Regions from separate parts of the Streptomyces sp. NPDC029956 genome, predicted to be linked through region 1. Evidence: riboswitches for the same ligand, from Rfam matches in the RefSeq annotation. Region 1 holds a riboswitch; each other region holds the start of a gene.

Region 1 (7,236 bases):
CGACCAGGCGGCGCTCGTGCGGCTGCAGCGGATTCTGCTGCTGCGCGAGCTGGGGCTCTCGTTGCCCGCGATCGCCGAGGTCCTCGCGGGGCAGCGGGACACGTCCGCCGCCCTGCGCACCCACCTCTCGCTCCTGGAGCAGGAACGCGAGCGCATCGGACGGCAGATCGCCTCGGTGCGGACCACTCTCCACAAGACCGAGAACGGAGAAGAGCTCATGGCCGACGAAGTGTTCGACGGTTTCGACCACACGGTGTACGAGGAGGAGGTCACCGAGCGCTGGGGCCGCGGCGCCTACGAGAAGGCCGACCGCTGGTGGCGCTCGCTCACCCCGGCGCAGAAGAAGATGTTCATGGACGAGCAGTCCGGCATCGCCCGCGACTTCGCGCGGGCGCTCAGGGACGGTCTCGCCGCCGACAGCGACGAGGTGCAGGCGATCGCGTGGCGCCAGGTCGCGTGGCTGTCCACCACCACGACCCCGAGCAAGGAGTACCTGATCGGTCTCGGCCGCATGTACGTCGACGACCCGCGCTTCACCGCGAACTACGACCGGCACGGTGAGGGCACCGCAGTCCTGGTCCGTGACGCGCTGGAGATCTACGCGGAGCGGAACCTGTAGTCCGATCCGAACCGTCGGGCCGCCGGAAGCCCGGCTGTCGGAAGCCCCGGCCGCGGGACACCCGGCTGCCGGAAGCCCCGGCTGTCGGAAGTAAACGGTGGCCAAAACCGCGCCTGTCACTTTGTGTGCCCGCACTGCCCCACCGTAGTGTCACGCGCACCATGAGTGACGAGCGCGTGAGTGACGTACGCCGGCGGGCGCCCGCCGTCCTCGTCCTGCTCGCGCTCCTCGCCCTCCTCGTCAGCGTCTGCCACGGCTCGCACGGGCACCTGCTGCCGCCCTCGGGTTCCGCGACCGTCGTCTCGGCCCCCGCGCTGCCGCACGGCTGCGAGCGGTCCGGAGAGGGGTGGTCCTTCGACGTCCACCTCCCCGCGCAGACCGCCGCCGCACCCCTCGCCGCGCCGGACGCCGGCGGCGCCGTGCTCCTGCCGTACGCGGCCGACCTCCGCGCCGACCCCCGCGCGCGCTGTGTCCGGGGCAGGGCGGGACCCGGCCCCGAGCCGGGCCGGCTGTTGATCGCCCTCGGAGTGGACCGGAACTGAGCCGGGTCTCGCCCTCGCGTGACCAGGCCCCCTTCCGCGTACTCACCCCAAGGACGTCCCACCCGTGAACAACCTGCTGTCCGGCAGCCTGCTGCCCGTCGCCGAGCAGACCGTCGGCAACACCCCCGTCCTCCGCACGGACGACGGCTACTGGGCCAAGCTCGAAGGCTTCAACTTCGGCGGCATCAAGGACCGCGCCGCCCTCTACATGGTCGAACAGGCCCGCCGACGCGGTGAGCTGCGGCCCGGCGCCCCGATCGTCGAGTCCACCTCCGGGACCCTCGGCCTCGGCCTCGCCCTCGCCGGGGTCCTGCACGGCCATCCGGTGCACGTCGTCACCGACCCCGGCCTCGAACCGATCGTCGAGCGGATGCTCGTCGCCCACGGCGCCCGGGTCCATGTCGTACCGGAGCCGAGCCCCAAGGGCGGCTGGCAGCAGGCCCGGATGGACCGGGTCGCCGAGCTGCTCGTGAGCCTCGACGGGGCCTGGTGGCCCGACCAGTACGGGAACCCCGACAACCCCGACGCGTACGCGGGGCTCGCCGCCGAGCTGTCCGGGCAGCTCGACCGGATCGACGTCCTCGTCTGCGCGGTCGGCACCGGCGGCCACTCGGCCGGGATCTCCCGGGCCCTGCGCGCCACCAGCAGCCCCGCGCTCGAACTCGTCGGCGTGGACTCCGTGGGCTCCACCGTCTTCGGCCTGCCGGCCGGGGAGCGGCTGATGCGCGGCCTCGGCTCCTCCATCCACCCGGGCAACGTGGACCACGGCGCCTTCGACGAGATCCACTGGGTGGGACCCGCCGAGGCGGTACGGGCGGCCCGCCGGCTGGCCTCGCGTCAGTTCGCCACGGGCGGCTGGAGCGTCGGCGCGGTCGCGCTGGTCGCCGGGTGGCTGGCCCGCACCCGGCCGCGCGGGACGCGGATCGCGGCCGTCTTCCCCGACGGGCCGCAGCGGTACTTCGACACCGTCTTCAACGACGAGTTCTGCGCGGCCCACGGCCTCCTCGACGGGCCCGTACGGGAGGATCCCGCCGGGTACGTCTCCGCCGACACGGTCAGCGGCTGGACCCACAGGGTCATGGACCGGACGGGGCCGGCGCGTTGACCACGACGACAGCGCAGCCCAGGGGCGGCGTCTGGAAGCAGAGCCGTACCTTCGAACCGGCCGTCCGGCTCCTCTTCCTCAACCAGCTCACCATCAACCTCGGCTTCTACATGCTCATGCCGTACCTGGCCGCGCACCTCGCGGACGGGCTCGGCATGGCGGCCTGGGCGGTCGGGCTCGTGCTCGGCGCCCGGAACCTCTCCCAGCAGGGCATGTTCCTCGTCGGCGGGGCGCTCGCCGACCGGCTCGGCTTCAAGCCGCTCATCGTGGCCGGCTGCGCGCTGCGGACGGCCGGATTCGGAGCCCTCGCGTTCGCGCAGTCGCTCCCGATGCTGATCGCCGCCTCGCTCGCGACCGGGCTCGCGGGGGCGCTGTTCAACCCCGCCGTACGGGCCTGTCTCGCGGCGGAGGCGGGGGAGGAGCGGCGGGTCGAGGCCTTCGCCCTGTTCAACGTGTACTACCAGGCGGGCATCCTGCTCGGGCCACTCGTGGGGGTGGCCCTGACGGGGGTGTCGTTCCGGCTGACGTGTGTGGTGGCGGCGGTGCTGTTCGCCGGGCTGACCCTCGTACAGCTCCGGTACATGCCCGCACGGGGGGAGCGGCGGGAGCCGGACGGGGAGGGGCGCGGGCAGTTCCGCACGGTGCTCTCCCACCGGACCTTCTGGCTCTTCTCGCTCGCGATGACCGGCTCGTACGTGCTGTCCTTCCAGGTCTATCTGGCGCTGCCGCTCGCCGCCGGCGGCCCGGGACCCACGACGGCGCTCTTCGTCGTCTCCGCGCTCGTCGCGCTCGCCGGGCAGCTGCGGATCACCGCCTGGTGCAGGCGGCGGCTGAGCCGGGAGCGGTGTCTGGTCCTCGGGCTCGCCCTGATGGGCGGGGCCTTCCTGCTCCCGGCGGCCCTGGGCCGTGGCCTGGTGGGGCTGCTGCTGTGCGCGGCGGTCCTCGCCGTCGCGAACGCGGTGCTCTACCCGTACGAGATGGACACCGTCGTCGCCCTGTCCCGGGGGCGCTGGGTGGCCACCCACTACGGGCTCTACAACACGGTGTGCGGGATCGGGATCACCCTCGGGAACCTGGGCACGGGCGCGCTGCTCGACGTGACCGGGTGGTCGGCGGTGCCGTGGCTCGCGCTGTGCGCGGTGGGGCTGGGGTGTGCGGCGGCGATGGCCCTCCTGGCGAGGGGCGGCCGGCTGGCCGAGGGGACGGCCACCGACTGATACCCGGCCGCGCGCGTGGAGGCCGGGTGCGCGCTGTCCCGTCTCCACGCGCGCGTGGCCAAGCGTCCCGTCTCCACGCGCGCGTGCCCAGGCTGTCCTGCCTCCACGCGCGTGGCCGGGCCTCCCCGGGGCGTACGCCAGTCGGCCCCGTGGGAGTCGCCGCCCCGGGCGGCGGCGGCCACCCTGGGGAGGGCGCGGTACGGGCCGCGGCCGGGTACGGACCGGGCAGGAGAGCACAGGTGGGGCACCCCCCAGGAGTGATCGGCGGGCGGCCGGGCGGCGCGAGCCGCCGCCCGTACGGGGGCGCCCGGAGCTTCATCCGGGCGCTGCCGCCGCTGATCATCGTGGGCGGTGTCGTCTTCGACGTCCTGACGCCTGCCAAGTACAGCGCGGCGCCGATGTTCTCCGCCGCCCCGCTGATCACGGCACCGCTCTTCTCCACCCTCACGACGCTGCTCACCGGGATCGCGGCCGTCCTCGCCTCCGCCGGGCTGCACGTCTACAACGGCACCGCGACCGAGATCCCCTCGCTCACCGAGTTCCTCACCGTGCTCACGGTCTTCGCGCTCGCCATGCTCATCAACCGGGTCGTCCTCCGCAGCGGCGAGCGGCTCGCCTCGGCGCGGGTCATCGCGGAGACCGCGCAGAAGGCGGTGCTGCCGACGCCCGCCGAGCGGATCGGCGGGCTGCAGTGCGCGGCGCGGTACGAGGCGGCGCAGGCGGACGCGTTCATCGGCGGCGACCTGTTCGCCGTCCAGGACACCCCCTACGGGGTACGGCTCGTGGTCGGCGACGTCCGCGGCAAGGGCCTGGACGCGGTCGAGGCCGTCGCCGTCGTCATCGGGGCGTTCCGGGAGGCGGCCGAGCAGGAGCGGACCCTGGAGGGCGTGGCGCAGCGGCTCGAACGCGCTCTCGCCCGGGAGGGCACCCGCCGGCACGGGCTCGACGCCTTCGAGGGGTTCACCACGGCCGTCCTCGCCGAGATCCCGCGCGGTGACGGGGGCGGCACCTTCGACGGTTTCGTACGGGTCGTCAACCGCGGGCACCCGCCTCCGCTGCTGCTGTACGCGGACGGGCGCCTGGACATGCTGGAGCCGGGCGAGCCGGCGCTGCCGCTGGGCATGGGCGATCTGGCGTCGTGGCCGGACCGGGCCGAGGCGCGGCCGTACCCGCCGGGCACGACGCTGCTCTTCTACACCGACGGTCTGTCGGAGGCACGGGACGCCGAGGGCGTCTTCTACGACCCGGGTGAACGGCTCGCCGGGCGGATCTTCCCCGGGCCCGAGGAGCTGCTCGACGCGCTCGTGGACGACGTACGGCTGCACACCGGCGGCGGGTCGACCGACGACATGGCGCTGCTCGCGGTGAGCCGTCCGGCGACGGGGCAGCCGGAGCGGCGCCGGACGATGCCGGTGGTGCCGCCGAGCGGCTCCGGTTCGCCGCGGGGCGGGTCCGGTCACCGGCCGTAGTCGCGGGGTGCCACTGCGATAACAATTGACATAACGTCAGATCGCACGGGTTTCGGCGTCCCTTACTGAAGGGGGGTCAACTCGGACCATTCCCCCTCAATTCAATGAATGATCAAGGGGAACGGCTTGGAATCGGCACCCCGTGTCTATTAACGTTCGATAACGCAGTGCGGTCGTCCCAGCCGTCGCAAGAGACGGCACCGTGCGCACGCGCCGAATCCTGAAAAGGAACCGGGGAACCACTACTTGGGGTGAATCGGGCCCTTCGCACCTGTGCGACGTGCCCGTAGGAGACCTTCCTGCTCCGAACCCGTCAGCTAACCCGGTAGGCGAGAAGGAAGGAAAGGAGCGCGCCTTCGTGGCGTCCAACACTCCCGCACCCGAAGCCCCCTTCGATGCCTTCGGTGGTGGTGCGGGTCCTGCCGCCCCGGACACCGAGTGGAACCCCACCGAGGGATCCCTCCGCTCCGGCGGCCGCCACCGCGTCGTCAAGCAGCGCTCCAACTTCGCCCGTTCCTCCACCGTCCTCGGCGTCGGTGTGATCGCGGCCGTCGGTGCGGGTGGCCTCGCCACCGCGCAGGAGAAGCCCCCGGTGGCCATCTCCCTCCCGGACCTGCCCGACCTCAACCTGCCGGACGCCCACGACCTCCCCGGTGTCGGCGACCTCCTCCCCGAAGAGGCCCAGGAGACGGTCAGCGCGGCCCGCGCCAACCCGAACCCGCTCACCGTCGCCACGTACGCCACCGTCGACGACGAGCAGGGCACGAAGGCCCCGCAGATGCAGCAGGCCGGCCTGGTCACCCAGGACGGCCCGGCCACGAAGGCCGCGCCCGGCGCCGGTGACGCGGGCGAGGCCCTGCGCGCCCGCATCCTCCAGCAGGCCGAGCAGCAGCAGGCCTCCGCCGACGCCGCCGACAAGGCCGCGGCGGAGAAGGCGGCGGCCGAGAAGGCCGCAGCGGAGGCCGTGGCCAAGGCCGACGCGGCGGAGAAGGCGGCCGCCGAGGCGAAGGCCAAGGCCGAGGCGGAGGCCAAGGCCAAGGCGGAAGCCGAGGCGAAGGCGAAGGCCGAGGCCGCGGCCGAGGCCGAGCGCCTCGCCAAGCTGGCCGCCAGCTACACGCTGCCGCTCTCCTCGTACAGCCTCAGCGCCACCTACATGCAGTCCGGCTCGATGTGGTCCTCCGGCTACCACACCGGCCTCGACTTCGCCGCCCCCACCGGCACCCCGCTCAAGGCGGTCCACGGCGGCACCGTCAAGTCGGCCGGCTGGTCCGGCTCGTACGGCTACCGCGTCGTCCTGGAGCTCTCGGACGGCACCGAGATCTGGTACGCCCACATGTCCTCCATGACCGTCTCCGCCGGCCAGACCGTGGGCACCGGCGAGACGATCGGCCGCGTCGGCGCCACCGGCAACGTCACGGGCGCCCACCTCCACATGGAGGTGCACACGCCCGGCGGATCCGGCCTCGACCCGGCGGAATGGCTGCGCTCCAAGGGCCTGAGCCTCTGACCCGCCCGGGTCGCCACGAGGGCGACCCGGTCCGTCCGCGCGGGCGCGCCGGCCCCGGCCGCCGTGTGCGCCCTACCGCGCGGGCGCCGCGGCCCCGGCCTCCGCGATCCAGGCGTCCAGCTGCTCCCGGGTGGTGCCGGGGTCGGCGACCAGCGCACCCAGGTCGTCGCCCTCGACGACGGTGGTCGCCAGGGCCGGGCACCTGCGGCAGCCGTCCACACCGACCTGGACCCACCACTTGCAGTGGGGGCGCAGATGACACCGCGGCACGCTCCGCTGCTCGTCCGCCGGCGTCGCGGCCACCCGCTCCACCAGACCGCAGTCATTGCCCCTGCGGTGCAGACAGTTGCTGACGCAGTGCGAAGCGAAGCGCAGGACCCGGGTCGGCTCGACGTCCTTCGGGACGACCGGCAGCACGTCGCGGGCCGGCACGGGGTCGGCGAGGTACACGACCTCGCCGTCCTGCCCCGACCGCACCCCCAGGACCACCGACTCCGGTGCGTCGGCCTTGCCGCTCGGGCACCATGTCCTGCTCTCCCCGGAACGGTCCGCGGTGTTCATCTCCACCTCCTCGTCCGTCGCGTGGGACCGCTACACGATCTGGCCGGCGCAGGCCGGGGTGCAGGCCGCTGCCGTGCGCTCCTGCTCGACCGCCTTGGCCAGGTGCGCCTCCAGCTGGGCCGAGGTGATCTGTCCGGGCCTGGGCGAGGACTGCGCGGACGCGGCACCCGCTCCGCCGAGGACGAGCGCGGCGGCCGCGAGCGCGGCGGCGGTTCC
Region 2 (7,236 bases), on a different contig from region 1:
GAAGGACGGGCGGGCCATGTTCTTCAGTGATCGCACCGACGCCGGTCGGCAGCTGGCCGCCCGGCTCGGCCATCTCAAGGGCCATGAGGTCGTGGTGCTCGGTCTGCCGCGTGGTGGGGTGCCGGTGGCGGCCGAGGTGGCCGATGCCCTCGACGCACCGCTCGACATCTGTCTGGTACGGAAGCTGGGGGTGCCCCAGCAGCCGGAGCTGGCGATGGGCGCACTCGGCGAGGGCGGCGTCCGGGTGGTGAACGAGCGGGTGCTCCACGAGGCCGGGGTCGGAGCGCGTGATCTGGCCGCGGTCGAGGAGCGCGAGCACGCCGAGCTCGATCAGCGGACCCGCCGCTATCGGGGCAGCAGGCCGTCCGTGCCCCTGGAGGGCCGAACGGTCCTGGTCGTGGACGACGGTCTCGCCACAGGCGCCACGGCGCTGGCGGCCTGCCGCGTGGTACGGGCGAGGGGCGCCGCCCGGATCATCCTCGCGGTGCCGGTGGCGCCCCGCGGCTGGACGGCCCGGCTCGGCGGCGAGGCCGACGAGACGGTGAGCGTGCACGCGCCGGAGCTGTTCTACGCGATCGGACAGTTCTACCGGGACTTCACACAGACCTCGGACGCGGAGGTCCTCGCCTGTCTGGACCGGATCCGCGCCGCGCACGGACCGGTCGTCCAGGACGCGGACGTACGGATCCCCGTCGCCGACGGTGTCACGCTGGCCGGACGGCTCGCGGTGCCCGAGGGCGCCACCGGCATCGTCCTGTTCGCGCACGGCAGCGGGAGCAGCCGACACAGCCCCCGCAACCGGGCGGTGGCGGGGGCGCTGAACCGTGCGGGACTCGGAACGCTGCTGTTCGACCTGCTCACCGAGGTCGAGGCGGTCGACCGGGCGCATGTCTTCGACACCCCGCTGCTGGCCGGCAGGCTCGCCCGCGCCACGGAGTGGCTCGCCGGGCGACCGGAGAGCGAAGGTCTTCCGCTGGGCTACTTCGGGGCCAGTACGGGAGCGGCCGCCGCGTTGTGGGCGGCGGGCGACCTCGCGTCCTCCGTGGCCGCCGTCGTCTCACGCGGTGGTCGGCCCGACCTCGCGGCCGACCATCTGGCGCGGGTCGAGGCCCCGACGCTGCTCGTGGTCGGAGGCCGGGACGCGCTGGTCCTGGACCTCAACAGGCGGGCCGAGTCCCTGCTGCGCTGCGAGAGCCGGCTGGAGGTCGTGGAGGGCGCCACGCACCTCTTCGAGGAGCCTGGCGCCCTGGAGGAGGTGGCGGAGCTCGCCACCTCCTGGTTCACCGGGCACTTCCGGGATCAGTAGGCGCCGTTGACGTTGTCGATGGAGCCGTAGCGGTCGGCCGCGTAGTTGCAGGCGGCGGTGATGTTGGCGATCGGGTCGAACAGGTCCATCGACGTGCCGGGCACGTGATAGGCCAGGAAGGTCGGCTCGATGACCTGGAGCAGACCCTTGGAGGGGGTGCCGGCCACGGCGTTGGAGTCCCAGAGGTTGATGGCCTGGGGGTTGCCGGAGGACTCCCGCATGATGTTGCGGTGGATCCCCTCGTACGAGCCGGGGATGCCGCGCTGGGCCATGATGTCCAGCGACTCGCGGATCCATCCGTCGAGGTTGTTCGCGTACGGGGTGGCGGCGACGGGCGCGGCCTTGACCGGTGCGGCGGCAGCCGCGGGAGCGGCGGCCGAGGCGCCCGTGCCGGCGGCGGCGGCCGGGGCGGCGCTCCGGCGCTCGGAGCGGTTCGCCCGTTCGGTCGTGACGGCCTTCTCCGCCTGTGTGGGAGCGGCCTTCACGGAATCCCGACGAAGCGTCAGTTCAAGGCCCGGGTGAATGAGTGACGGGTTGTCACCCACGGCGCTCTTGTTGGCGCGGTAAAGGTTCTTCCAGCCGCCCTGAATTCCCTTCTTCTGGGCGATCAGGGAAAGCGAGTCGCCACTGACGACCTTATAGGTGCGCGCCGCGGCAGGAGCGGCGGGAGCCTTGGTGGCGGCCTTCACCGCTGCCGGAGCGGCGGCGGCGGTGATGGCCTTGGCGGCGCTGTGCGGGGCTCCGGAAACGGGCGCGGCGCCGGCCACGGCCGGGGCGATCAACGGCAGGGCGAGTGCGGCTCCGCCCGTGCCGACGAGCGCGAGTCCACGGGAGACGGGGCGGCGGGGGCGGCGGTGCTTACCGTGAGCAGGCATGACGGGATTCCTCTCCGGCGCCTTCGGGGTGAGCTGTCGGGTTCGGACTGGAGATGTCCGGCCGCGCGCACGCGGCTTCACCCCGAGCCGTTCCGGAATCCGGGTCGGCGTATTCGTGGGTCCCCCGCTCCTGCCGTCGGGTGAAAGGGAGGTATTTCGAGCGGTGGCAGGATTCGGCGATCCGCTCGAATGGAGGTGACCGTAGGCCAGTAATGCGATGGAGAACAAGAGGATCTGTGTCCAGGGGGCGGTGAAAGGATCACCGAATTCATGGAATTCAAGATCGAAGGTGTCTCCGCCGCATCGAACTTCCTTGGCCCGTACGGCCTGCGCGGAAACTGATCACCGGGGAGTCCCCGGAAAAGTGAGTCGCATCACCAGGTGTGTGATGTCCGAATGGGGGCGGTAATTCTCTTTATGGTGGAGTGGGCGATAAGAACCCGTTCGGCGGTGCGGGCACTCAAGGGCATAAGTAGCAAAACCGACATTCCTCGTGAACGATGGAGTACCCCGACCGAGGAGCCGCCCGGATGTCGCCCTCCGCCTCCCTGCTCAACCCCGAGACCCTCGACCGTGAGGCCGCCGCCCTCTACGAGAGCGCCACCTGGCAGCGGATCGTCACGGACTGGGCCGAGCCACCGGTGCCCGCACCCGCCGTGGAGAGCTGGCGCGACCTGCTCTCCGTGCCGGTGGAGCGGCTCGTGGCCGACGCGCTCGACGCGCTGCCCCCGCCCCTTCCCGCCGAGCGCCGGCTCCCCGGCCGGATCGGAGCCGCTCTGCCCGACCGGCTGCACGCCTGGCGCCGTATCGGCAGGCCCGAGCTGCGGCCCTCGGTCCACCTCGGCTACGCGCGTCTCGTGCTGACGGAATGGGGCTGGCAGAACGCCCCGTACAAGCTGCGCGACGTGCGCGGGGCCCGGTGTGTCTGCGGTGCGCTCCTCGCCGCGCACCGCCTCGGCCACGGCAGCACGACGACGATGAACGAGGCGGCCGCCTGGATCATGGCCGAGCTCCGCTCGCGGGGGTGGCACGAGCTGATCGGGCCGTGGAACCGCGCCCCGGGCCGTACGGCCGAGGAGGCGGTGGCCCTCGTCGACGCCGCGATCCACCGCGCGGCGCACGCCGGACGCTGACGGGCCGCCCGCCGGTGCGGCTGGTGCGGGACGACGGTGAGGCACCCGCCGCCCCGCACCGGGAGGGCGGGTTCAGCCGGTGATGCTGGGCGCCCCGGTCTCGATGTGACCGGTGTACCGGCGCGACCAGGTCCCGTCGATGTCGGCCAGGATCGTGAAGTCGTACCAGCCGTCCTGGTAGGCGACCGCGTTGAAGAAGTCCTCCCGCGTCGAGCCGGCGGGGACCGTGTAGGTCCAGGGGCCGTCCGTGCGGTAGGCGTTCGAACGGATCGTGAACGTCACCGGTCCGGCCGAGGTGTTGCTCAGCTTGAACCACAGGGCGGTCCGGCCCGTCCCCGCCTCGGTCGCGAACCGGGAGGTCACCTCGACGGACTTGCCGGCCTTGGAGGCGTCCCCGATGAACCGGCGCAGGAAGCGGTTGGGGCCCATCATCGAGATGTCGTACTTGCCGGACCCCGACCCCAGGCCGATGTTGAAGTAGTCGGTGGCCGTGCCGCCCGGGTCGACGGTGTACTGCCAGGCGGCCGTGTCGCGGTGCTGGTGCGGGTGGATCGAGAAGTGGGCCGCCCGCCTGGCCTCGGCGCCCTGGTTCGTCATCGAGAACCAGGCGAGGATCTTGCCCGCGGCCCCGAACTCGAAGCGGTCGAGGTTTCCGTTCACCTGGTACGGCAGCGCGCGGGCCGGCCGGGTGCCGGACTCCTGGGCGGGCTGCGCGTTGTTCTGCGGCGCCGGGTTCGGCAGCGGGCCGCAGGTCGCCTGACCGATGACCTTCGCCGTCGAGGGGAGGCCTGCCGGCACGCCGTACACCGGGTGGGCGAAGTCGAAGACGCCGGTCAGATCGCCCGTCACCTTCCGTCGCCAGGCGCTGATGTGGGGGCAGGTGGCCGGGGTGCCGAGGGCCGTCGTCCAGGTTTCCATGAAGCGCAGCACCGAGGTGTGGTCGAAGACCTCCGAGCTCACCCAGCCGCCCCGGGTCCACGGGGACATGACAATCATGGGGACCCGGAAGCCCAGGCCGATCGGTACGCCGTCGAGGTACTCGCCCGGGGTGCCCGGGGGAGCGACCGGCGGCGGCACGTGGTCGAAGAAGCCGTCGTTCTCGTCGTAGTTGAGGAACAGCACCGTCGAGTCGAACACGTCGGCGTCGGCGGCGAGCGCGCGGTGGACGAGGTCGACGAAGTGCGCGCCGTCCCCGGGCGGTGCGTAGGGGTGCTCCGAGAACGCCTCGCTCGCGACCACCCACGACACCTGGGGCAGCGTGCCCGCCACGACGTCGGCGCGGATCGCCGCGGCGATGTCGTCCGGGGTCGAGCCGGTCACCTTGGGGACCGAGCCCATGCCGCGGTCGTACAGCGGGTCTCCGGGCCGCGCGTCGGTGAACCTCTTGAAGTACGCGAGACCGTTGTCGCCGTAGTTGTCCTGGGCGTTCTGGTAGACCTTCCAGCTCACCCCGGCCCGCTGGAGAGCTTCGGCGTACGTCTCCCAGGTGAGGCCCGACTCCTCGCCGCCGTCCTTGCTGGAGGCGTCGATCTTCCCGCTCCAGAGGAAGGTCCTGTTGGGGCCGGTGGCGCTCAGCGTCGAGCAGAAGTAGGCGTCGCAGATCGTGTAGTGGTCGGCGAGCGCGTGGTGGAAGGGGATGTCCTCGCGGTCGAGGTGGCCGAGCGTGCGGGTGTTGCCGACGCCGGTGACCCAGTTGTCGAGACGGCCCTTGTTCCAGGCGGCGTGCTGAGAGGTCCAGCTGTGCGGCAGGTCGCCGTTGCACTGGGCGAGGGTCTCGCCGTCCACGCCGCCGGCGGGCGGGGTGTCGCTGAGCTTCCAGGGGTACTGGCGGCCGCCCCAGTTGGGCTGGTTGAACATGCCCCAGCCGCCGGGGATGTTGCCCGCGGCGCGGTCGCCGAAGCCCCGTACGCCGCGCAGGGTGCCGAAGTAGTGGTCGAAGCTGCGGTTCTCCTGCATGAGGATCACCACGTGCCGGACGTCGGCGAGGGTGCCGGTGGCGGCCCTCGCCGCGGCGGAGGCCCGGGCCGTCGGCAGTGCCGCGCCCGCCACGAGCCCCGCGCCGATCCCGACGAATCCTCTGCGGCTGATGGGAATCATGCTCCGCCTCTCCTGTCACCGCGTGCCCCGGCGGCACGTCGGAGACATGATGAGGGAGGGGAGCTTAAAGGTATACAGCCGTGCGGTAATTAGTGGGTTAACAGCCCAGGGCGCCAGGGAGCCAGGGAATTCTGGGCTGTGGATTGGTCCAACTGCATACCAATGACGTGGGAAGGGTCAGACGGTCAGGACCTTCACGCCGGCCTCGGTGAGCTGGGCGACCGTCTCCGCGTCGATGCCCGTGTCGGTCACGAGCAGATCGATCCGGTCCAGACCACAGATCCGCGCGAAGGCCCGGCGGCCCATCTTCGAGGAGTCGGTCACCACGACGACCCGGCTCGCCCGTTCTGCGAAGAGCCGGCTGATGCTCGCCTCGTCCTCCTGGTGCGCCATCACGCCGAGCCCGGCGTCCACCCCGTCGACCCCGAGCACCACCACGTCGAGCACGACCTCGTTGAGCACCCCGACCGTCAGGGGGCCCACCAGTTCGTACGTCTGGGGGCGTGCGACACCGCCGGTGGTGACGATCTTGATCTGCGGGCGCACCGCGAGCTCGCCCGCGATGTTGAGCGCGTTGGTGACCACGGTCAGGGCGGGTCCGGGGTTCGCCGTTCCCGCCGTGCCCGCCGTCCCCGCGGTGTCGGCCCGCCCGCTCGCGAACCGCAGGGCGAGGGCGCGCGCAACCTCGGTCGTCGTCGTGCCGCCGTTGAGCCCGACGACCTCGCCGGGGGCGATCAGGTCGGCGGTCGCCTCCGCGATCCGCCGCTTCTCCGCGGCGTGCCGCGTCGACTTGTACCGCAGCGGCAGCTCGTACGAGACGCCGTGTGCGACCGCCCCGCCCCGTGTCCGTATCAACAGCTGCTGCTCGGCGAGCTCGTCGAGGTCCCGGCGGATCGTGGCGGCCGACACGTCCAGTGCGGTAGCCGCCTCCTCGACCTCCAGCTTCCCCGAGGCGGCGAGTAGTTCAAGGAGCGTGTTCCACCGCTCGTGCTTGGACATGGGTCCCTCCCTCGGGCTCGTGCGCGCGTCCGATTCTATCCGCCGGCGGGCGCGGGACCTGGAAAGCACATGCATGTTTCTGCTTGAATGGCATCGACTTCAAGCATCTTCCATCATCTGAGTGCACTCTTCTTGCAAGGAGACCGGCATGAGCACCACCCGTACCGCCGTGGAGATCGCGTCCCAGCCGACGACCTGGCGTCAGGCTGCCCGCACGCTGCCCCAGCACACCTCCGCGCTGCCCCGACGGGGCGAGCGGGTCGCGGTGATCGGCTGCGGCACCTCCTGGTTCATGGCCCTGGCCTACGCCGAGCTGCGCGAGTCCGGCGGCCACGGCGAGACCGACGCCTTCGCCGCCTCCGAGTTCCCCTACGGACGCCGCTACGACCGGGTCGTGGCCATCACCCGCTCCGGCACCACCAGCGAGGTGCTCGCCGTGCTGTCCCGGCTGCGCGGCACGATCCCCACGGGTGCCGTCACGGCCGATCCCACGACCCCGGTCATGGACCTCGCCGACGACGTCGCCGTCCTGGACTTCGCCGACGAGGAGTCGGTGGTCCAGACCCGCTTCGCGACCACCGCGCTCGCCCTCTTCCGTGCGCACCTGGAGGCCGAGGACGCTCTGCCCGAGGGGGTGGCCACCGTCGAGGAGGCCGCGCGGGACGCCGAACTGGCCCTCGCCTCCCCGCTCGACGAGGACGTCCGCGCGGCGGAGCAGTTCACCTTCCTCGGCATGGGCTGGACCTACGGTCTCGCCCTGGAGGCCGGTCTGAAGATGCGCGAGGCCGCGGGCGCGTGGACGGAGGCGTACCCGGCGATGGAGTAC
Region 3 (7,236 bases), on a different contig from region 1:
GCGGTCCGGGGCCGGACGCCCGCCCGGTTGCGGCCGTCCGGGTGGTCGTGGACGCTCCAGAACATGAACTGGTCCGGATCGGCACGGTACGCGGGGGAATATCGGCCTTCCGTGTTCTTCGTGCCGTCCTTCCCGCATTCTTCGAATGGCACCGTTCTTTGCTGCTCCCCAGGAGGTGAGCGAGTTATGGCCATGCCGCTCCGTCAGTCCATCCGGGTCGGGACCTACCTCTTCGAACAGAAGCTCCGCAAGCGTGAGAAGTTCCCGCTGATCGTCGAGCTCGAGCCGCTGTTCGCCTGCAACCTCAAGTGCGAGGGCTGCGGAAAGATCCAGCACCCGGCAGGTGTCCTCAAGCAGCGCATGCCGGTCGCCCAGGCGGTCGGCGCCGTCCTCGAGTCCGGCGCGCCCATGGTGTCCATCGCGGGCGGGGAGCCCCTGATGCACCCGCAGATCGACGAGATCGTGCGCCAGTTGGTGGCCAAGCGGAAGTACGTCTTCCTCTGCACCAACGCGATGCTGCTGCGCAAGAAGCTGGAGAACTTCACACCCTCGCCGTACTTCGCCTTCGCCGTGCACATCGACGGCCTGCGCGAGCGGCACGACGAATCCGTCGCCAAGGAGGGCGTGTTCGACGAGGCGGTGGCGGCCATCAAGGAGGCCAAGCGGCGTGGTTTCCGCGTCACCACCAATTCGACCTTCTTCAACACCGACACCCCGCAGACCATCATCGAGGTGCTCAATTACCTCAACGACGACCTCCAGGTCGACGAGATGATGATCTCGCCCGCGTACGCGTACGAGAAGGCCCCCGACCAGGAGCACTTCCTCGGCGTCGAGCAGACCCGCGAGCTCTTCAAGAAGGCCTTCGCCGGGGGAAACCGGCGCCGCTGGCGGCTCAACCACTCGCCGCTCTTCCTGGACTTCCTGGAAGGAAAGGCGGACTTCCCGTGCACCGCCTGGGCCATTCCGAACTATTCGCTCTTCGGCTGGCAGCGGCCCTGCTATCTCATGAGCGACGGATACGTCCCCACGTACCGTGAACTCATCGAGGAGACCGACTGGGACAAGTACGGCCGCGGCAAGGATCCGCGCTGCGCCAACTGCATGGCGCACTGCGGCTACGAGCCCACCGCCGTCCTCGCCACCATGGGTTCCCTCAAGGAATCCCTGCGCGCTGTCAGGGAGACCGTCTCGGGGAACAACGGGTGACCGACCGTGAAAGGGCGACCGCCCACGAAGCCGATGACCACCCAGGGAACGGGTGAGCGACCATGAAGGGTGAGTTCGACGTGCGGGCGCTGCTCGCCGAGCGCGGCGGCGAGCGGTACGAGCTGCACGCCCGCCATCTCAACCACCAGCTGCCGCGCATGCTCCACACCATCGGCTTCGACAAGGTGTACGAGCGAGCCGAAGGCGCCCACTTCTGGGATGCCGACGGGGTCGACCACCTCGACATGCTCGCCGGCTTCGGCGTGATGGGCCTCGGACGACACCACCCCGTCGTCCGCAAGGCCCTCCACGACGTCCTGGACGCCCAGCTCGCCGACCTCACCCGTTTCGACTGCCAACCGCTGCCCGGGCTCCTCGCCGAGCGCCTGCTCGCCCACAGCCCGCACCTCGACCGGGTCTTCTTCGGCAACAGCGGCACGGAGGCCGTGGAGACCGCCCTGAAGTTCGCCCGGTACGCCACCGGGCGGCCCAGGGTCCTCTACTGCACCCACGCCTTCCACGGGCTCACCACCGGCTCCCTCTCCGTCAACGGGGAGAACGGCTTCCGGGACGGCTTCGCCCCGCTGCTGCCCGACACGGCGATCGGGCTCGGCGACCTGGACGCCCTGGAGCGGGAGCTGGGCAAGGGCGACGTGGCCGCCTTCGTCGTCGAGCCCATCCAGGGCAAGGGCGTCCACGAGACCCCGCCGGGCTTCCTGCGCGCCGCGCAGGAGCTGTTGCACCGGCACGGGGCGCTGCTCATCGCCGACGAGGTGCAGACCGGCCTCGGCAGGACCGGCGACTTCTACGCCTACCAGCACGAGGACGGCGTCGAGCCGGATCTGGTCTGTGTCGCCAAGGCGCTCTCCGGCGGCTATGTGCCGGTCGGCGCCACCCTCGGCAAGGACTGGATCTTCAAGAAGGTCTACTCGTCGATGGACCGGGTCCTGGTCCACTCGGCGAGCTTCGGATCGAACGCGCAGGCCATGACGGCTGGGCTCGCCGTCCTCTCGGTCATGGAGGACGAGGGGACGGTCGCGCACGCCCGCCGGATCGGCGACCTGCTCTCCGGGCGGCTGAAGGAGCTCGTGCCCCGGTACGAGCTGCTCCACGAGATCCGCGGGCGCGGACTGATGATCGGGATCGAGTTCGGCCGGCCGTCCTCGCTGGGCCTGCGCGGGCGCTGGACCATGCTCCAGGCGGCCCGGAAGGGTCTCTTCGCCCAGATGGTCGTCGTCCCGCTGCTCCAGCGGCACCAGATCCTCACCCAGGTCTCCGGGGACCATCTGGAGGTGATCAAACTGATCCCGCCGCTGGTGATCGACGAGGCGGACGTGGACCGGTTCGTCACCGCGTTCACCGCGGTCATGGACGACGCCCACGGGGGCGGCGGACTGATGTGGGACTTCGGGAAGACCCTGGTGAAACAGGCCGTCGCGCAGCGCTGACCGTATGACCCCGGGCTTTTGCCTCTGAGGCAAGAAACTTGCCTCAGAGGCACGATCCTGGCGGAATGGACGCATGGACCACGTCCCCGGGGAGACCTCCCCGGACCCCGCCACCCCGGCCCCCGGCGTTCCGGGCGCCGCCGGCCCCGACGTCCTGCCGGACGTCGCCCCGCAGCTGCGGGCCCTGCGCCGCCGCCGGGGACTCACCCTGGAGGCCGCCGCCCAGCGGGCCGGCCTCTCGCCGGCCCACCTCTCGCGCCTGGAGACGGGGAACCGGCAGCCCTCGCTCCCCATGCTGCTCGCCCTCGCCCGCATCTACGGTACGACGGTCTCCGAGCTCCTCGGCGAGACGCCCCCCGAACGGGACCCCGTGGTCCGCGCCGGACGCTCCGAACCCGTCGAGGCCGACGGCTGGATCTACCGCCAGGCGGGCGGCGCCGGGCGCGCCCTGCAGTGCCTGCGGGTCCACGTGCCGTACGCCACCCGGGGCGACATCGTGCGCGTCCACCCCGGCGAGGAGTGGATCCACGTCCTGGAGGGCCGGGTGCGGCTCGCGCTCGGCGAGGCCGTCCACGTCCTCGACCCCGGGGACAGCGCGCACTTCGACTCGCTGACCCCGCACCGGATCGGGGCGGCGACCCCCGGCGGGGCCGAGCTGCTCTTCGTGCACACACTGATGCAGAGCCCCGTCGCCGAGCTGTGTCTCGGCGACGGAACTCCGCACCGGCGCTGATCCCGCGTACTCCTTCGACCTTCCTTCGAAAGAAAAGGACCGAGATGTCCGAGAAGTCACGAGCTGTCACCGGTGAAGAGCGAGGCGAGGGCAAGTTCCCCAAGGGTCTCGTCCTGCGCCTCTTCGCCTATCTGATCGCCGGGCACCTCTTCGCCGGCTTCCTCTACCTGCTCTTCATGCTCGGCGGGCAGAACCAGTAGGTCCTGCTCACGCCTCCGTGAGCAGTCGCTCCCGCAGCCGCTCACGGGTCTCGGGGGACAGCTTCAGGCCCTCCGTGAGGTAGGCGTCCACCGAGCCCCAGGTCGCCTCGATGGTCTCGAAGGCGCCCCGCAGATACTCCACCCGCGCGTCGAACAGCGGGCTCAGCAGCTCCATCACCTCGGGCGACATCGCATCCGGGGCGGTGGAGCTGCGGCGCACCTTGTAGCGGCGGTGCGGGTCGTTCGACTTCACGTAGTCGGCCTCGATCGCCTCCCGCTCGACCCCGAGGGCCAGCAGGGTGATCGCGATGGAGAGTCCGGCGCGGTCCTTGCCGGCCGCGCAGTGCATCAGGGCGGGGAGGCTGTCCTCGGCCATGGCGTGCAGGATCCGGCTGTGCTCCGCGGTCCGCTCGACCACCATCTTCCGGTACGAGTCGGACATTCGGGTCGCTGCCTTGCCGTCGCCGAGGATGCCCCGCAGCTGCTCGATGTCGCCGTCGCGGACCAGCTTCCAGAACTCCTTGCCGTCGGCCGGGTCGTTGAGCGGTATGTTCACGTTCCGCACGCCCGCAAGATCGACGTCCGGGCCCTCGATCTTCCGGTCGGCGAGGTTCCGGAAGTCGAAGACGGTGTGCAGTCCGAGCGAGTCGAGGAAGACGACGTCCTCCTCGGTGGCGTGGGCGAGGTGGCCGCTGCGGAAGAGACGGCCGGGGTGCACGGCGCGCCCGTCCGTCGTCGGCAGGCCGCCCACGTCCCGGAAGTTGCGGACCTCGGCCAGCTCGGGTTCGTTCGCTTCGATGGGCGGGACCTGCGGCAGCTGCTGCGTCACGGATGCTCCTGGTGGTCGACGTTCGGGTGCCCGACGCGAGATCGGTTCCAGGGGCAATCATCCAGGTGGGGCCGTGTCCTCGCACCCCCCTGGACGGGAATGGGTGATCTGTCCGAATTAGGGCGTTGCGTATAACGCGCCCTGTTTACAGGCGAGATGGGCCCAGGCGCGTGAGCAGGGTCATAGAAGTGACGGATCGTGGCCGACGGGCCGAAGCAATTGCCGTACGGAAAAGGGAAATCGAGGGTCCGTCATCCACGGAGGGTGACCGGCTTTCCCGGGGAAATGCCGTACCCGGAATGCCGGGAAAAATCATTGGCTTGTTCGCGCCGACCCCGCTCGTCTAGCGTCACCGTCAATCCGGTCGGACCGCCGAATCCTGCCACCGTCCGGAATTCCACTCATCCCATGCGTGGCAGGAGCGGGGGACCCAGGAAGTACGCCGGTCCCGCGATGCAGGACGGCTTGGGGTGAAGCCGCGTGAGAGCGCGGCCGGGCATCTCCAGTCCGAACCCGACAGCTCACCTCGCAGGCGCCGGAGAGGAATTCGCCATGCCCGCGAAGGGTAAGCACCGCCGCATCAAGTCCAACCGCCTCACCCGCGGAATCGCCGCCGCCGGTACGGGAGGCGCCGTCGTCGCCCTCCCGCTCCTCGGTGCCACCGGCGCCCAGGCCGCCCCGGCCGCCGCTCCCGGCCAGGCCGTCACCGCGGCCGCCCAGGTGAAGGCCCCCGCCGTCGCCAAGGCGGCGCCCACCGCCAAGCAGGCCGCGCCGAAGACGTACTCCGTCGCGCGGGGCGACTACCTGTCGAAGATCGCCGCCGAGCACCACCTCGCCGGCGGTTGGCAGAAGCTGTACGCGGACAACCGTCAGGTCGTCGGCGAGAACCCCTCCCTCATCCTGCCCGGCATGAAGCTCACCCTCGGCGCCAAGAGCACCGCCAAGGCCGCCGCGCCGAAGAGCGCCGCGCCCAAGGCCGCCGCGCCGAAGAGCGCCGCGCCCAAGGCCGCCGCGCCGAAGAGCTCCGCGAAGAACGGCGACACCTCGCGCGCCTCCCGGAGCAGCGAGCGCTCCTCCGCCCCGGCCGCGAGCGCGCCCTCCTCGGACACGTCCGCCGCGCAGACCTCGAAGTCCTCCGCCGCGACCTCTGCCTCCGGCTGGTTCGCCCCGGTCAGCGGCGGTATGTCCACCCCGTACCGCGCCTCGGGCTCCATGTGGTCCTCCGGCTACCACACCGGTGTCGACTTCATGGCCTCCACCGGCACCACGATCGTCGCGGTCGGCCCCGGCACCGTCTACTCCGCGGGCGACGGCGGCGCGTACGGCAACCAGGTCGTCATCCAGCACGCCGACGGCACCTTCTCGCAGTACGCCCACCTCTCCTCGATCTCCGTCTCCGCCGGCCAGACCGTGAGCGGCGGCGAGCAGATCGGTCTCTCCGGCGCGACCGGCAACGTCACCGGCCCGCACCTGCACTTCGAGATCCGCACCGGGCCGGAGTACGGCTCCGACATCGACCCGATCTCCGCCCTGCGTCAGCACGGCGTGAGCATCTGACGCACCGTCGTCACCCGGAGGCCCGGCACCCACGTGCCGGGCCTCCGGCGTGTTCCCGGTCTATTCCGGCTTGGCAAATTCTTTATCGGTGGCATATGTCACCCTGCGTCAACCCCTCCTTACGGTCGCGTAGGTCACATCCGAAGGGGAAGGATGTGCTCCTGTGGCAGACGATTCGAGATCAACAGACAAGCATGCAATCGGGTCGTACGCGGCGATCGGTGACAGCTTCACCGAGGGCGTCGGAGACCCCGGGCCCGACGGGACGTACGTCGGCTGGGCGGACCGCTTCGCGGTGCTGCTCGCCGACCAGCTGCCGGAGCACGACGCCTTCCGCTACGCCAACCTGGCCGTACGCGGGCGCCTCCTCGACCAGATCGTGGCGGAACAGGTTCCGAGGGCGAAGGAACTCGCCCCCGACCTGGTGACCTTCTGCGCCGGCGGAAACGACATCATCCGCCCCGGCACGGACCCCGACGAGGTCGCCGAGCGCTTCGAGCGCGCCGTCGCCGAACTGACCTCCGCCGTCGGCACCGTGATGGTGACCACCGGCTTCGACACGCGCGGCGTCACGCTCCTCAAGCACCTGCGCGGCAAGATCGCCACGTACAACGGGCACGTCCGGGCCATCGCGGACCGCTACGACTGCCCGGTCCTCGACCTCTGGTCCCTGAGGTCCGTGCAGGACCGACGCGCCTGGGACGACGACCGGCTGCACCTCTCCTCGGACGGCCACACCCGGGTCGCGCTGCGCGCCGCCCAGGTCCTCGGCATGCCGGTGCCGGCCGACCCGGACCAGGCGTGGCCGCCGGTACCCCCGCGCGGCACGCTCGAGGTGCGCCGCGACGACATCCACTGGGCCAAGGAGTACCTCGTGCCCTGGATCGGGCGCCGGCTGCGCGGCGAGAGCTCCGGCGACCACGTCGAGGCGAAGCGCCCCGACCTCATGCCCCTGTAGTTCCGGGGATCGTCGGCGGGTGCACGACGGCGGGGATCCGCTCCAGGACCCCGCCGGCGAACACGTCGTACAGCGGCAGCGTCTCCAGATGGACGTAGCCGATGTGACAGTCGCAGACGGCGAGGGGACAGGCCCGGGGACGGAGGGCGGCGCGGTACGAGCCGTCGTACAGGTTCCCCAGCTCGGCCTTGACGAAATGGCAGCGCCGTACCGTCCCCTCGCCGTCCACCGAGATCACCGACTCCCCGGTCCGGCACGGCAGCCCCGCCGAGCGGTGCGGATGACGGCTGTACGGGAAGAGC
Region 4 (7,236 bases), on a different contig from region 1:
ACAGGCGCCCTTCGCCCACCACTCCGGCAGCATCGCGAGCGCCTCGTCGCCGAACGGGTTCACCCCGGGTCCGGCGGCCAGCGAGTGGCCGACGAGGACGTGCAGGCACTTCACGCGGTCCGGCATGCCGCCGGCGCTCGGGAAGCCCTCCAGGACCTCGATGGCGTCACGGCGTGCGATGTAGTCCTCGTGCGCGGCCCGGTAGGCGGCGGCGAGCTCCGGGTCGGTGGCGAGCCGGGCCTGCATCTCCTTCATGACCCCGTTGGCCTCCAGGGTCCCGATGGCCGAGGCCGCCCGGGGGCAGGTCAGGTAGTACGTGGTCGGGAACGGCGTGCCGTCGGGGAGCCGGGGCGCGGTCTCGACGACGTCCGGGTTGCCGCACGGGCAGCGGTGCGCGATGGCGCGCAGGCCGCGGGGCGGCCGGCCGAGCTGGAGCTCGAAGGCGGCGATGTCCCGCTCGGTGGGCTCGGTGCGTTCGGTCTGCGGAGGGGGCGTTTCCATGTTTGTCTCGGTTGCCTTGCTCGTCTGGTGCGGAGGAGGGGTCAGGGGCGGTCGGCGTGGTCGACGCCGTCCCAGAGGTTGTCGTACCAGGGGCGGTCCGCCGCGCCCTGGTCGCCGCGGGGCCGTTGCTCCGCGTCGGGGTCGTTCACGGTGAAGCCGGTCTCGCCGGGCAGCACGTAGTGGAGGTGCTCGCGGGCGAGGCGGCGGACGTAGGCCGGGTCCTGGAGGCGGGCCTTCTCGTCCCTGAGCTCCTCGACCCGGCGGGCGGCCTCGGCGGCCCTGCGCTCCTGCTCGGCGATCTCGCCCTGCTGGGAGACGTAGCTCCGCATCGGGTAGGCGAGCGCCACGACGAGGGAGCAGACGACCAGGGCGAGGAAGGCCGCGCGGCCGGTGAGCCGGGAACGGCGGGCCTGGCGGCGGGTCTGGGAACGGTAGACACGGGCGGCGGTCTGCTCGCCGAGCAGTCTGATCCGGGTCGCGGTGGAGAACCGGTCCCGGTCCTTCGCGGCCATGTCGTGTCGCCTCCCCTGTTCACGCGGACGTCCCCGCACACGGTACGGGACCGAGTACGGGGACGTACGGAAGCCGCCCTGCGGAGGGGCTCAGCCGTCGATCAGCCTTGCGGGGTGATCAGCCCTTGAAGCGCGGGAAGGCGCTGCGGCCGGCGTAGACCGCGGCGTCGTCGAGGATCTCCTCGATGCGCAGCAGCTGGTTGTACTTGGCGACACGGTCCGAGCGGGCCGGGGCGCCGGTCTTGATCTGGCCGCAGTTCACGGCGACCGCGAGGTCGGCGATGGTGACGTCCTCGGTCTCGCCGGAGCGGTGGGACATCATGCACTTGAAGCCGTTGCGCTGGGCGAGCTCGACGGCGTCGAGGGTCTCGGTCAGCGAGCCGATCTGGTTGACCTTGACCAGGAGGGCGTTCGCGGTGCCCTCCTCGATGCCACGGGCCAGGCGCTCCGGGTTGGTGACGAAGAGGTCGTCGCCGACGATCTGGACCTTGGAGCCCAGCTTGTCGGTGAGGACCTTCCAGCCGGCCCAGTCGTCCTCGTACAGCGGGTCCTCGATGGAGACCATCGGGTACGCGGAGACGAGCTCCTCGTAGTACTCGGTCATCTCGGCGGCCGAGCGGGACTTGCCCTCGAACTCGTACTTGCCGTCCTTGTAGAACTCGGACGCGGCCACGTCGAGCGCGAGCGCGACGTCGGAGCCCGGGGTGTAGCCGGCCTCCTTGATGGCCTCGACGATGAGGTCGAGGGCGGCGCGGTTCGACTCGAGGTTCGGCGCGAAGCCGCCCTCGTCGCCGAGGCCGGTGGAGAGGCCCTTGCGCTTCAGCACGGCCTTGAGGGTGTGGTAGATCTCGGCGCCCCAGCGGAGGGCCTCGGAGAAGGACTCCGCGCCGATCGGGGCGATCATGAACTCCTGGATGTCCACGTTGGAGTCGGCGTGCGACCCACCGTTGAGGATGTTCATCATCGGAACGGGCAGCAGGTGCGCGTTCGGGCCGCCGAGGTAGCGGAAGAGCGGGAGGTCCGAGGCCTCGGACGCGGCGTGCGCGACGGCGAGGGAGACGCCGAGGATGGCGTTGGCGCCGAGGGAGCCCTTGTTCTCGGTGGCGTCCAGGTCGAACATGGCCTGGTCGATCAGGCGCTGCTCGGTGGCGTCGTAGCCGACGAGCTCCGGGCCGATCTGCTCGATGACGGCGAGGACGGCCTTCTCGACACCCTTGCCCAGGTAGCGGTTCGGGTCACCGTCGCGAAGCTCGATGGCCTCGAACGCACCGGTGGAGGCGCCGGACGGAACAGCAGCACGGCCGGTGCTGCCGTCGTCGAGGCCGACCTCGACCTCGACCGTGGGGTTGCCTCGGGAGTCCAGGATTTCCCGGGCTACGACGACGTCGATGGACGGCACGAGCATCTCCTTTTTGGGATGTGACGCTGGATGTGACGCAAGGTCGGTGCAGGGTCGCTTGGCCTTGCGACATGAGCCTAACCGGCTCGGGGGCTCCGGCCAGCCGGGCGCCCGCCCCCTGGGACGAAAAAGGACCCAAGGGCATGCATCTCGGGACGAAGGGCCTCAGATCTACCGGTCGGTAACCGTGCCGATCGCGCGGTCCGCCCCGCGGGCCCTCCCCCGAGTACCGTGCCGATCCCTCCGTACGCCCGCCGGAAACGGGGAACCCCGGCCCGACGCGCACGGGGGATGGGCACGTCGGGCCGGGGTGGTCACCGCGGGAGGGTCGGAGGGGCCGCGTGAGCCGCCGGACTCACGCGGACCGCCGGGCTCACTTCAGGTGAAGCTGCTGGCCCGGGTAGATGAGGTCGGCGTTCTCGACGACGCCCTTGTTCAGCTCGAAGAGCTCGGCCCAGCCACCCTTGACGCCCTGCGCCTGGGCGATCTTGCTGAGGGTGTCGCCGGCCACGACCTTGTACTCGCCGTCGCCCTTCTTGACCTTCTTGCCGGTCGGGGTGGTGACGGTCTTCTTCGCGGCGGCCTGCGGAGCGGCCTGCTGCGCGGTCTTCTTCGGGGCCTGACGCTGCTCGCTGCGGGTGGTCGGCTGCTCGGCCTTCCGCTCCTGCTGCGGCTGGTGGGTGCTCTGCTGCGGCGCGCTCTCGGCGGCACCGGTGTTCGGCGAGGCGCCGGAGAGGCCCACGCCGCAGGACGGCCAGGCGCCCTTGCCCTGGCCCGCGAGGACCTTCTCGGCGATGGCGATCTGCTGGGACTTCGACGCCTGGTTGGCGGTCGCGGCGTAGGCGGTGCCGCCGTACGCGGCCCAGGTGGAGGCCGAGAACTGCAGGCCGCCGTAGTAGCCGTTGCCCGTGTTGATGGACCAGTTGCCGCCGGACTCGCACGCGGCGACGGTGTCCCACTCGGAGACCGTGGCGGCCGAGGCGGTGCCCGCGGTCATCAGCGGGGCGGCGACGGCGACACCGGTGACGCCGACGAGCGTGACGACCTGGGTGGCCTTGGAGGGACGGCGGTGTTTGCCCTTACCGGAAAACAGCATGGAGATTCTCCTCACCGACGCCTGTGAGGTGAGCTGTCGGGTTCGGGCCGGAAAGTTGCCCGGCCGCGCGTCCTAGCGCGCGGCTTCACCCCAAGCCGTTCGCCGGCCGTCTGTCTCAACGGCCGGGACCGGCACTTACCTTGGGTCCCCCACTCCTGCCTTCGGCGCTTGCGCGACGACTGTTCCCATCGGCCGACGGCAGGATTCGGCGTTTCGGTCGACGGGGCCCGCGGTGGCGAGCGGTGACGACCGTAGACACAGACCCACCGGAAGTTCAAAGAGGCGTATTACGGAAATAACGCCCCTACTTGCCTTCCGGCGGGGGGTGTTTGTGCAGGTGAGAGGTAACGGCAGCAAAGTTTGCGGACGGGACACGCCAGTTGGGGCGAAGAGACCCATGTCTCACTTGCCCAGAACCGGACATTAGCGCCCGAATCACTCCGCCGACGCGGTCGAACCGTTCGTCAGATCGAGGGCCTGACCAGGGAGGATGAGGTCCGGATCCACGCCCACGGTCTGCCGGTTGGCGTCGTAGAGGGCGGTCCAGCCTCCGGGGAGTTCGTTCTCCTCCGCAATGGCGGACAGGTTGTCGCCCGGCTGTACGAGGTAGGCGCCCGACTTGCCCTGACTGTCCGTTGCGTCCGATTCCTTCGAAGCGTCAGCCGGGGAGTCCTTCACGGGCTTTTCGGTGAGCTTGCCATCCGACGAAGCATGTCTACCGGATTCGGTAGAACTGTCCGGCTTGCCGGTTTCCTCCGGGGCGGCGTCGCCCCGATGCTTCCCGGTTCCGGGCGTGGCCGACGACACGTCATCCGTCGGCCCACCGGGCGTGGTGGCCCCCGGCGCGCTCGGCGTTCCGGGCGTAACGGGCGTACCCGGCGTAACGGACCCATCGGGCGCACCCGGAGTGGCGGGCACGGTCGGGTGGCCCGGGTCGGTCGACACGGACGGGCTCGTCGGAGTGGTCGGTGTGACGGGAGCGGTCGGCGAGACGGGTGTGGCAGCCGTGGTGGGCGAAGTCGTCTCCGTGGCCTTCTTCGCGGCCTGGGACTTCTCCGGCTTCTTCGCCTCGTCCGAGGACTCCCCTGAGGTGCCGGGAAGGCCGGTGGTCCAGTTCGACTCGGGAACCGGGCCCGTGGGAGCCTTGGGGACGCTCGCGGGGCCCGGGTCCACGCCGGGCGACGTGCCGTCGTTCGTCAGGCCGGCGATCGGCGCGCAGGTGGCCCACTCGTTGGAGCCCTTGGCAAGGGCCTTCTCGGCCACCGCGATCTGCTGGGCCCTGCTGGCCAGGTCGGGGCTGGGCGCGTACGTCAGACCGCCGTTGCGCTCCCAGCTGTCCTGGGTGAACTGGAGCCCGCCGTACATGCCGTTGCCGAAGTTGGCGCTCCACTGGCCGCCGGACTCGCACTCGGCGACCCGGTCCCAGGTGGCGGCGTCTGCGGCGGAGGCGGACCCGGTGGCGAGCAGCGGCAGCGCCATGGCGGAGCCGGTCACGCCCGCGGCGACGACGATTGCGGGGGCCTGACGGGGGCGACGGTGACGTCCGTTCCCGGAACGCATAGGAGCGCCTTTCGCGTGACGACTGTGTGGACGACCCGAGTTGCCGACGTGGCCGAATTACTCAACCACGTTGACGAACCGAGCTGACGGGGAACGTAGCCCTATTCGAACGCTCATCACAAGTCGATGCACCCGCGATCACGCGAAGATCACAGTTCTGACGGATCGTCATTTCGTGGAGGTCGTGCGGAAGGGGAGAACTCCACCGGAAGCGTGCGCAATCCGCGCATGATGAGCCCGCCGCGCCACCTCAGTTCCTCCGGATCGGCGGCAAGTCGCAGGTCCGGAAGCCGAGTCAGCAGAGTGGCGAGCGCGGTCTGCCCTTCGAGCCGCGCGAGCGGCGCGCCCAGGCAGTAGTGGATGCCGTGCCCGTACCCGAGGTGCTGGTTGTCGCGCCGGGTCAGGTCCAGGGTGTCCGGCCCGTCGAAGCGCTCCGGGTCCCGGTCCGCGGCGGCGAGCACCACGAGGACGGGGTCGCCCGCAGGGATGTCCTGCCCGCCGAGGGTCAGGGGCTCGGTCGCGTACCGCCAGGTGGCCATCTCCACCGGCCCGTCGTACCGCAGCAGCTCCTCGATCCCGGTCTCCAGGAGTCCGGTCTCCCCGGCCGCGACCGACGCCTGGAGCAGCTCGCGCTGCCCGGGGTGACGCAGGAGCTGGTACATGCCGTTGCCGATGAGGTTGACGGTCGTCTCGAAGCCGGCGAAGAGAAGGATGAAGGCCATCGCGGCGGCCTCGTTCTCGGTGAGGTGCTCGCCGTGGTCGGAGGCCTTGATGAGCCCCGAGATGAGGTCCTCCCCGGGCTCCTCCCGCTTGCGGTGGATCAGCTCGGCGAGATAGCCGCGCATCTTCTTGACCGAGCGCGCGACCCCGCCGCGCGGGCCGCCTCCGTGCCGGATCATCATCCCGGCCCAGTCGCGGAAGTCGTCCTGGTCCTCCTCGGGCACGCCGAGCAGGTCGCAGATCGCGTAGATGGGGAGCGGGAAGGCGAACTCGTGGATGAGGTCCGCGCTCCCCTTCTCCGCGAAGGAGTCGATGAGCCGGTCGGTCAACTCCTGTACGCGCGGGGTGAACTCGGCGACCCGGCGCGGGGTGAAGGCCTTCGAGACGAGCCGCCGCAGCCGGGTGTGGTCCGGCGGGTCGATGTTGAGCAGATGCGTCATCAGCTCGGCCTTGCGCTCGCCCGGGATGCCCGTCTTGCCCTTGGCGTGCGGGGACTCGTCGTGGTGCGCGGGGTTCTTGGAGAGCCGCTGGTCGGCGAGGGCCTGCCGGGCGTCCCCGTACCGCGTCACCAGCCAGGCCTCGACCCCGCTGGGCAGCGTCGTCCGGTGCACGGGCGCGTGCTCACGGAGCCAGGCGTACGCGGGATACGGATCACTCGCGAACTCCCAGGTGAAGAGCTCGGGCGCGGGGGGCGCGGACGCGCGGGCCGGGCCGGGGACGGGGCAGGAGGCGGGCTCGGGGACGGGGCCGGTGCCGGGGGTGGTGCTCACTCCCCGACCGTACAGGGCGGTCCGGAAGGTGAGGTCTGTCGGATCCTGTGATCAAGAAGGGGGTGGTGCCCTAGATTCTTTTCAGTGGATCCTCAGATGCTCAGAAGCACGTTCGCTGTCGTCGAGAGACGGGCCGAACACGCCGTCACCTTCTTCTACTCGCATCTTTTCTGGAACAACCCCGCCATGCGCGAGCTGTTCCCCGAGGACATGCAGCCCCAGCGGGACCGGCTCTTCGCCGCGCTCACCCATGTGGTGACCCATCTGGAGTCCCCGGGGCTCGCCGCGTACCTGGGGCAGCTGGGCCGCGACCACCGCAAGTTCCTCGCCTCCCCCGCGCTCTACGCCGCCGTCGGTTCGAGCCTGCTCGCCGCCTTCGCGCACGCCGCGGGGGCCGCCTGGAGCCTGGAGGCCGAGAAGGCCTGGACCGAGGCGTACGGGCACGTCGCCGATCTGATGCTGGCGGGCGCCGAGGAGGCGGCCGGGGCCGGCGAGCCGGCCTGGTGGGACGCGGACGTCGTCCGGCACGAGCGGTACGGCGAGGACCTGGCCGTCCTCACCCTGCGGCCCCGGCGGCCCTACCCCTTCCTCCCCGGGCAGTACGTCAGCGTCGCTTCGCCGCGCGTTCCGCGCGTCTGGCGCACCTACTCCCTCGCGGACGCGCCCCGCCCCGACGGC

What was found. Region 1 has a riboswitch for cyclic di-AMP ahead of ACZ4XX_RS17940 (M23 family metallopeptidase). Riboswitches for the same ligand answer to the same signal wherever they lie in the genome.
Region 2: it holds a riboswitch for cyclic di-AMP, as region 1 does, so the genes downstream of both, ACZ4XX_RS12795 (LysM peptidoglycan-binding domain-containing protein) here and ACZ4XX_RS17940 (M23 family metallopeptidase) in region 1, are expected to answer to the same signal.
Region 3: it holds a riboswitch for cyclic di-AMP, as region 1 does, so the genes downstream of both, ACZ4XX_RS07920 (M23 family metallopeptidase) here and ACZ4XX_RS17940 (M23 family metallopeptidase) in region 1, are expected to answer to the same signal.
Region 4: it holds a riboswitch for cyclic di-AMP, as region 1 does, so the genes downstream of both, ACZ4XX_RS26885 (transglycosylase family protein) here and ACZ4XX_RS17940 (M23 family metallopeptidase) in region 1, are expected to answer to the same signal.

Annotation. Positions count from the first base shown of each region.
Region 1 is NZ_JBVHZJ010000019.1:101,561-108,796, forward strand. Features, by position in the region: gene ACZ4XX_RS17915 (MerR family transcriptional regulator) at 1-619, shown strand, start outside; gene ACZ4XX_RS17920 (hypothetical protein) at 781-1,161, shown strand; gene ACZ4XX_RS17925 (PLP-dependent cysteine synthase family protein) at 1,226-2,266, shown strand; gene ACZ4XX_RS17930 (MFS transporter) at 2,263-3,483, shown strand; gene ACZ4XX_RS17935 (PP2C family protein-serine/threonine phosphatase) at 3,723-4,952, shown strand; cyclic di-AMP (ydaO/yuaA leader) riboswitch at 5,154-5,299, shown strand; gene ACZ4XX_RS17940 (M23 family metallopeptidase) at 5,311-6,459, shown strand; gene ACZ4XX_RS17945 (hypothetical protein) at 6,532-7,020, opposite strand; gene ACZ4XX_RS17950 (hypothetical protein) at 7,051-7,236, opposite strand, start outside.
Region 2 is NZ_JBVHZJ010000012.1:173,439-180,674, forward strand. Features, by position in the region: gene ACZ4XX_RS12790 (phosphoribosyltransferase family protein) at 17-1,306, shown strand; gene ACZ4XX_RS12795 (LysM peptidoglycan-binding domain-containing protein) at 1,300-2,181, opposite strand; cyclic di-AMP (ydaO/yuaA leader) riboswitch at 2,187-2,370, opposite strand; gene ACZ4XX_RS12800 (DUF6197 family protein) at 2,712-3,314, shown strand; gene ACZ4XX_RS12805 (phosphocholine-specific phospholipase C) at 3,387-5,411, opposite strand; gene ACZ4XX_RS12810 (DeoR/GlpR family DNA-binding transcription regulator) at 5,589-6,410, opposite strand; gene ACZ4XX_RS12815 (SIS domain-containing protein) at 6,559-7,236, shown strand, end outside.
Region 3 is NZ_JBVHZJ010000007.1:139,370-146,605, forward strand. Features, by position in the region: gene ACZ4XX_RS07890 (phosphorylase family protein) at 1-179, shown strand, start outside; gene hpnH (adenosyl-hopene transferase HpnH) at 187-1,209, shown strand; gene ACZ4XX_RS07900 (aspartate aminotransferase family protein) at 1,272-2,657, shown strand; gene ACZ4XX_RS07905 (helix-turn-helix domain-containing protein) at 2,731-3,390, shown strand; gene ACZ4XX_RS07910 (DUF6126 family protein) at 3,435-3,590, shown strand; gene ACZ4XX_RS07915 (tyrosine-protein phosphatase) at 3,598-4,419, opposite strand; cyclic di-AMP (ydaO/yuaA leader) riboswitch at 4,808-4,967, shown strand; gene ACZ4XX_RS07920 (M23 family metallopeptidase) at 4,972-5,976, shown strand; gene ACZ4XX_RS07925 (SGNH/GDSL hydrolase family protein) at 6,140-6,934, shown strand; gene ACZ4XX_RS07930 (STM4011 family radical SAM protein) at 6,921-7,236, opposite strand, start outside.
Region 4 is NZ_JBVHZJ010000038.1:57,595-64,830, forward strand. Features, by position in the region: gene ACZ4XX_RS26870 (DUF501 domain-containing protein) at 1-501, opposite strand, end outside; gene ACZ4XX_RS26875 (FtsB family cell division protein) at 543-1,013, opposite strand; gene eno (phosphopyruvate hydratase) at 1,132-2,418, opposite strand; gene ACZ4XX_RS26885 (transglycosylase family protein) at 2,786-3,508, opposite strand; cyclic di-AMP (ydaO/yuaA leader) riboswitch at 3,512-3,685, opposite strand; gene ACZ4XX_RS26890 (transglycosylase family protein) at 3,944-5,068, opposite strand; gene ACZ4XX_RS26895 (cytochrome P450 family protein) at 5,218-6,558, opposite strand; gene ACZ4XX_RS26900 (globin domain-containing protein) at 6,655-7,236, shown strand, end outside.